DNA from 2 places in the Pseudobutyrivibrio sp. LB2011 genome. Region 2 is predicted to be linked to the other one. Evidence: riboswitches for the same ligand, from Rfam matches in the RefSeq annotation. Region 2 holds a riboswitch; the other holds the start of a gene.
The links. A riboswitch is a leader RNA that binds a small molecule or an ion and turns the genes downstream of it on or off. The one in region 2 is predicted to bind thiamine pyrophosphate.
Positions count from the first base shown of each region.

Region 1: it holds a riboswitch for thiamine pyrophosphate, as region 2 does, so the genes downstream of both, thiE (thiamine phosphate synthase) here and thiT (energy-coupled thiamine transporter ThiT) in region 2, are expected to answer to the same signal.

Region 1 is NZ_JNJS01000008.1:93,267-96,762, reverse strand. It holds gene T375_RS10440 (radical SAM/SPASM domain-containing protein) at 257-1,345, shown strand; TPP riboswitch at 1,389-1,493, shown strand; gene thiE (thiamine phosphate synthase) at 1,564-2,193, shown strand; gene thiD (bifunctional hydroxymethylpyrimidine kinase/phosphomethylpyrimidine kinase) at 2,190-2,969, shown strand; gene thiS (sulfur carrier protein ThiS) at 2,986-3,180, shown strand; gene thiF (thiamine biosynthesis protein ThiF) at 3,181-3,496, shown strand, end outside.
Region 2 is NZ_JNJS01000002.1:315,416-318,911, forward strand. It holds gene T375_RS04950 (GntR family transcriptional regulator) at 1-267, shown strand, start outside; gene T375_RS13140 (YwiB family protein) at 282-695, shown strand; gene thiT (energy-coupled thiamine transporter ThiT) at 741-1,307, opposite strand; TPP riboswitch at 1,341-1,437, opposite strand; gene hflX (GTPase HflX) at 1,565-2,797, shown strand; gene T375_RS04970 (Na/Pi cotransporter family protein) at 2,937-3,496, shown strand, end outside.

The sequences.
Region 1 (3,496 bases), on a different contig from region 2:
TGATTTTTACAATCTTCACATAGATTTCAGATAAGTAACAGTACAAGTTCATAATGGGAGAGTAATATACAATCATCGCAAGAGCGATAAAACTTTTTCATATATCATTCTCCCAAAAAAAGCTGCTGGCGGGCAGCTTTTTTTACTATGTATTTATAATTGAAAATGATTATCAACAGGAGTATAATGATTTTACAAAATCAAATCACATGCAATTAATGCGATGGAATGATAAGATCATTTAAGAGGTGTATATATGGAAAAGGAATTTGATATTCAAGCGTATATGACAGCTGGTGTAGAGCGAGTTGTAAAGGATTCAATTCGTGCTACTTTGAAAGATCCAGCTGAAAGCATTTTTATGGCAAAGTTTGCATTAGCAACAAAGAAAGCTGCTGATGTTAGAAAGAAATTCAAGGAAGAGGGCTTGCATGTTCCTCCATTCCTAATTGCATCAATCACTAGCAATTGCAACTTACATTGTGCTGGCTGTTATTCTCGTCAGAACGATGCCACAAAGGATTGTGAGCCTGTAAATCAGCTTAGCGATGAACAGTGGCTTACCATCTTCGATGAAGCAGAGGATTTAGGAATCAGCTTTATTCTTTTGGCAGGTGGCGAACCTCTTCTTAGAAAGGGCGTCATCAAGGCAGCTGCAAAGAAGCCTAATATTCTTTTCCCAATCTTTACAAATGGAGTATTCATCAGCGATGAGTACTTTGAGTTATTTGATAAAAACAGAAACCTTGTGCCAATCATGAGCATTGAAGGCCACAAGGAAGCAACTGACAGCCGTCGTGGCGAAGGAATTTACGATAAGCTTATTTCAAACATGGAAACATTCAAAAAGAATGGTCAAATATTCGGTAATTCAGTTACAGTTACTACAGAAAACTTTGACGATGTCCTTTCTGATGATTTTGTATCTATGCTTCAGGGATATGGCTGCAAGGCTGTAATCTATGTTGAGTATGTTCCTGTATCAGATGAGAGCAAGCACCTTGCCCTTAGCGAGGAGCAGGAAGAGCAGCTTAGAGCTAGAATTGCCGCTCTTCGTGAGGATTATGAGGACATGGTATTCATTTCCTTCCCAGGTGATGAAAAGTCATCAGGCGGATGTGTTGCAGCAGGCAGAGGATTTTTCCACATCAATTCCCATGGTGGAGCTGAGCCATGCCCATTCTCACCATTCTCCGACACAAACGTAATGGACATGGGTCTTCGAGGTGCTATTTCATCACGTCTCTTCCAGGTACTCCAGGCAGGCGACATCCTAAAGGATGACCATGTAGGCGGATGTGTCCTCTTCGAAAAGAAAGAACAGGTGGAGGCACTTTGCAATTAGGTGTTGATTTTTTGCCACACTTGTAGCATTATATGTAAGGAATTTAATATGAGACGGGAGCTTGTAGACAGGCTGAGAGGAAGGTGTGACCTTCGACCGAGAACCTGATTTGGATAATGCCAACGTAGGGACGCCGATTAATAATGATATTGATATTATGCGGAAGCTATTTGAGAAATCAGGTAGCTTCCGTTTTTTTATGCAAAAAAGGAGGAATAATGGAATTTAATAGCGAGCTTTATTTTATTACTGACAGTACACCTTATAAGCTAGACGAATTCCTGTGGAGAGTTGAGGATGCTTTAAAGGGCGGCGTCACTTTGATGCAGCTTCGAGAAAAAAATCGTACCACAAAGGAATATATTGAACTGGCACAGGCAGTACATGATATTTGCAGAAAGTACAATGTTCCGCTGATTATTGATGATCGTGTGGATGTAATGCTTGCTGTGGATTGCGAGGGGGTCCATTTGGGGGCAGAGGATATGCCACTTGAGATGGCAAGGAGGATTATCGGGCCTGAGAAGATTTTGGGAGCCACTGCCAAGAAAGTGGATGTAGCAAAAGCAGCATATGAGGCTGGGGCTGATTATCTGGGAGTTGGCGCAATCTATCCAACTACTACAAAAGTAAAAACTATCATTACATCCACGGAGACATTGGATGCAATATGCCAGGCAGTTCCTATACCAGTTAATGCTATTGGCGGTTTGAATGCTTCTAATATGGATGTATTAAAAGGAATTGACATAGCTGGGGTATGCGCTGTTTCAGCTATTATGAAAGCAGATTCGCCACGAAATGCTGCTGAAAGTATGAAAAAGAAGTTTAGGGAGATAAAAGGATGAAGGTAGTTTTATCAATTGCAGGAAGTGATAGCAGCGGTGGAGCTGGAATACAGGCAGATTTAAAAACCATGTCTGCTCATAAAGTCTATGGAATGACTGCAATTACTGCGCTTACAGCACAAAATACCACAGGGGTTACAGAGATTGTGGAATCATCGCCACATTTTTTGGAAGAACAAATAGATGCTTGTTTGACTGATATACCAGCAGATGCAGTGAAAATTGGAATGCTTCCATCAGTGGAGCAAGTGCGAGTGGTAGCTAGAAAGCTTAAGGAATTTGGAACAAAGAATATTGTGGTGGACCCGGTTATGGTGGCTACAAGCGGAAGTAGATTGATGGAAAACTCTACCCCAGCAGTGATGGCAAAAATGTTGTTTCCACTGGCTAGAGTTATTACACCCAATATACCTGAAGCAGAAACCCTTACCGGCACAAAGATAGAAGACAAAATAGATATGGAGCAGGCAGCCAAAAAGCTTGGAGAACAATATGGATGTGGAGTTCTTGTAAAGGGAGGACACTGCGTGGAGGATGCAAGCGATGTTCTTTTTGACAATGGATGTGTTACATGGTTTGAAGGGGAAAGAATTCATAGCACTAACACCCATGGAACAGGCTGCACATTATCAAGTGCCATTGCATCGAATTTGGCGCTGGGGTACGACTTAAAAGATTCTATCGTAAATGCGAAGTCATATATTGAAAAAGCTATCGGTGCAAATTTGGATTTGGGAAAAGGAAGTGGGCCACTTAATCATTGTGTGGCCAGCTAGAAGGAAAGGAGAAGTAATGGTTTTCTTAAATGGAAAAGAGTATGAGTTAGCAAACAAGACGCTTGCTACTGTACTGGATGATTTTAAATTTGACGTTAGAACTATTGCTGTGGAGATTAACGAAGAAATCATTTCTAAGACAACATTTAATGAGACTATCTTAAAGGATGGGGATGTTGTTGAGGTAGTAAGTTTTGTAGGAGGCGGCTGATTGATACCGACAAAGGATGAGTTCTATAAGGCACTTGTAGATAGACATGGTGCAGAAAATCAAAAAAAATTCGACGAGGCTGTGGTTGCAATATGTGGGCTCGGTGGCTTGGGATCTAATATAGCCACATGTCTTGCAAGAGCGGGCATAGGCCACTTGATTTTGATTGACTATGATTTTGTAGATGTAAGCAATCTGCATAGACAGCAGTACAAAATCAATCAGGTTGGTATGAAAAAAACTGATGCAATGGCGGCTAATTTACATGAAATAAATCCATACATAAAGATTGAGACTCATAACATAAAGCTGACCG
Region 2 (3,496 bases):
GCTGATGAGGCATTCCATGATGTGATTTATGCGGCCGCTGCAAATCCTAAGCTTGAAAACATAATCAATTCTGCAAGAGAGCAGATGTATAGATATCGTTACGAGTATGTAAAGAATCCATCTGTTTACGCGCAGCTTATATCTGAACATAAATCTATAATTGACGGTTTCGACAGAAGAGATGTAGATTTCCTAAAGGATATAATGCATGTTCATTTGTCAAATCAGATAAATGCTGTTCGTGAATTAATTAGAGAACAAAAATAGATTGGAAATAAATAATGACAGGAACAAAATGTAATATTAAACTTTGCTCCAAGCAAAAGATGGGCCACGAATCAGAGACTACAAATGAGGAGTATGTGGGTTCATTTATTGATAGAGGTAGTAAGCGTTACCTTTCTTATAATCGAGTTATGCCAGAGGGCCAAAAGGTTGATTGTCTAATAAGCTTTGAACACAACAAGCTTACATTGACTCAAAAAGGAGACATTCAATCAAAGCTTGAATTTGCCCCAGGGGCTCGAACCAGAAATGCTTACAATACACCAATGGGCATGATGACTATTGTGGTTCACACAAAGCGTCTTGTGATCGAGCAAAAAGATACCGAAATCAATCTTTTAATTGATTACGATTTGGAAGCCGGTGGGGAACCTATCAATACAGTAATAGAAATTAAAGCAACGTTATAATAAGAAAACGCCAGAGATTGCCTCTGGCGTTTTTATTATTAAGAATTATTCAGTAGCCATGTTTTTAAGTCTGTTCATGACATCTCTTACTGGTGGAATGAAAAGAATGATAAGTGTTACAGCAGCCTCAGCAAAGATGTAGATTGCGTTGTAAGCAAGTGAGTAAGCTAGTGGATTCCAACCTTCCCAAGCCCATTCACCAAAGAAAATCCATCCCGAGATTACCGCAAATACGTAGCGTCCTAAAACAGCTGCGATGTAACCTTTGATAAGACCATATTTAGAATCTTTGAAGAATCCAGATAATCCAAGAGCACCAAAGGCAAGTATGTAATCAACAATAACCTGTGCTGGGAAAAGAATATATGGGTCAACAATTAGATTTAATAAGCCATAGGCAACACCTGTGATAATTCCTACGATTGGGCCGAACCAGAAACCTGGAAGGCAAGCAACAAGCATTGAAAGTAATGTAATTGAGCCGCCAGTTGGGAATTTAAATACCTTAATATTAGACAAAACAAAAGCAAGTGCCATAGAAGCAGCACAAAAAGCTAGTTGCTTTGCAGTAAATGTTATTTTTGTTTTTTCGTTAGACATGTGATTAATCATTAAAAAAAATCTCCCTTCATACATCAATGCTAGGAGATTCGTCTATCGCTTCCTTACGCTGGTATTATCCAGTTCAAGTATTAAGGGTCGGTGCAAGCACCTCTCAGCATATGCGCCCCTAGCAAAATATTTAATTTCGATATAAAAATATCACTTGTAGGAAATATAGTCAATGAGAAAATAACAATTAAATTGCAGTAAATAAAACAACATTGTAGAATGTAACTATAAGAGATTTTGAAAAGATAGGATATTAAATGGTAAATACAGAAAAGATTATAGAAAGAGTAATACTTGTATCAGTTAATGAAGGGGACGAGGTAGAGGCTAAGGATTCCCTTCACGAGCTTGCAGAGCTTTGTGAAACTGCCGGTGCACAGGTTGTGGGAGAAATCATGCAGAATCTGGAGCGCAGAAATCCTGGCACCTATGTTGGCTCTGGCAAGGTTGAGGAAATCGCAGATTTAATCTGGGAGACAGAGGCTACAGGTATAGTTTGCGATGATGAATTAACACCAGCACAGATGCGCAATCTTGCTGATGCGCTAGATACAAAGGTCATGGATAGAACCCTTATTATCCTTGATATTTTTGCTGCCCGTGCTGGCACAGCAGAAGGAAAAATTCAGGTTGAGCTGGCACAGCTTAGATACGAGATGACTCGATTGACTGGCTTTGGTAAAAACATGTCCCGTGTGGGTGGTACTGCAGCAGGTGGCGGCGGAGCTATCGGAACACGTGGTCCTGGTGAGAAAAAGCTGGAGATGGATAAGCGTCTTATTGCAGGTCGCATTACTCAGCTGAAGAAAGAGTTAAATGACGTTGTAAACCATCGTGAGCTTACACGTTCAAAGCGACAACGAAATGGGGTGCCTGTAGCGGCTATTGTTGGTTACACAAATGCAGGCAAATCATCACTTTTAAATAAACTTACAGATGCAAACATCCTTGAGTGGGATGCTCTTTTTGCGACCCTTGATCCAACCACTCGTGAGCTCCTTTTGGACAATGATCAAAAGATTCTGCTCACAGATACAGTAGGATTCATCAGAAAGCTTCCTCATCATTTGGTGGATGCTTTCAAGAGTACATTGGAAGAAGCTAAATATGCAGATTTCATCATTCATGTGGTGGATGTAAGCAATCCTCAGATGGATCGTCAGATGGAAATCGTATATGAGACTTTGGACAAATTAGGAGTTAGCGACAAACCTGTTCTTACTATTTTTAATAAAGTAGATAAGCTTGAAGATGAGTTGGATTATCACGATTTAAGAGCTGATTATACAGTACACACTTCCATTAAGACAGGAAAAGGCCTGGATAAAGTAAGAGAAATCCTTGCTACTTTGATGCGTGGAAATAAGGAATATATAGAGCAATTGGTTCCTTACACAGAAGCTGGAAGTATTGCAAAGATTAGAGAGACAGGAGAATTGATTTCAGAGGAATATCGTGAAGACGGTATTTTTATCAAGGCATATATCTAAATTTACACAAATTTTACTTATATCATAGAAAATACTTAGACAATGGCATTCTAACATGTTATGATTATCAAGGACTAAAAAAAGAAGGATTAAGGATTTTACTTTTCGTGAAGGAAAAGTACGGTAGAAGGAGAAAATAATGACTTTAGCAGAGATATTATCACTTCTTGGTGGAGTGGGTCTATTTCTTTTCGGAATGTCGATTATGTCTACAGGCTTAAAAAACAGCTGTGGAGATAATCTTCAGGTTATTCTAGAGAAGGCTACTACAAACAAATTTGTAGCAGTCATCGTTGGTATAGCTATGACAGTATTGGTTCAGAGTTCATCTGCAACCGATGTTATGGTTATTGGTTTTGTAAATTCAGGTATGATGGCGCTTTCACAGGCCATCGGCGTTATCTTAGGTGCCAATATCGGTACAACAATCACAGCACAGATTACAGCTTTTAATATTGCTACATTCACACCATTCATTTTGTTTATTGGTGCAGTAATGTATCTTTTCATGAAGAGAGATATTGTTAAGCATTTAGGTTCTTTCTTTATGGGATTCGGTATGCTCTTCCAGGGAATCACAATCATGAAGGCATCCATTGCACCACTTGCAAATTCAGTAATGTTTAAGAACTTCCTTGCTGGATTAACAAATCCATTTGTAGCGCTTGTATTTGGTATTGCTTTCACAGCATTACTTCA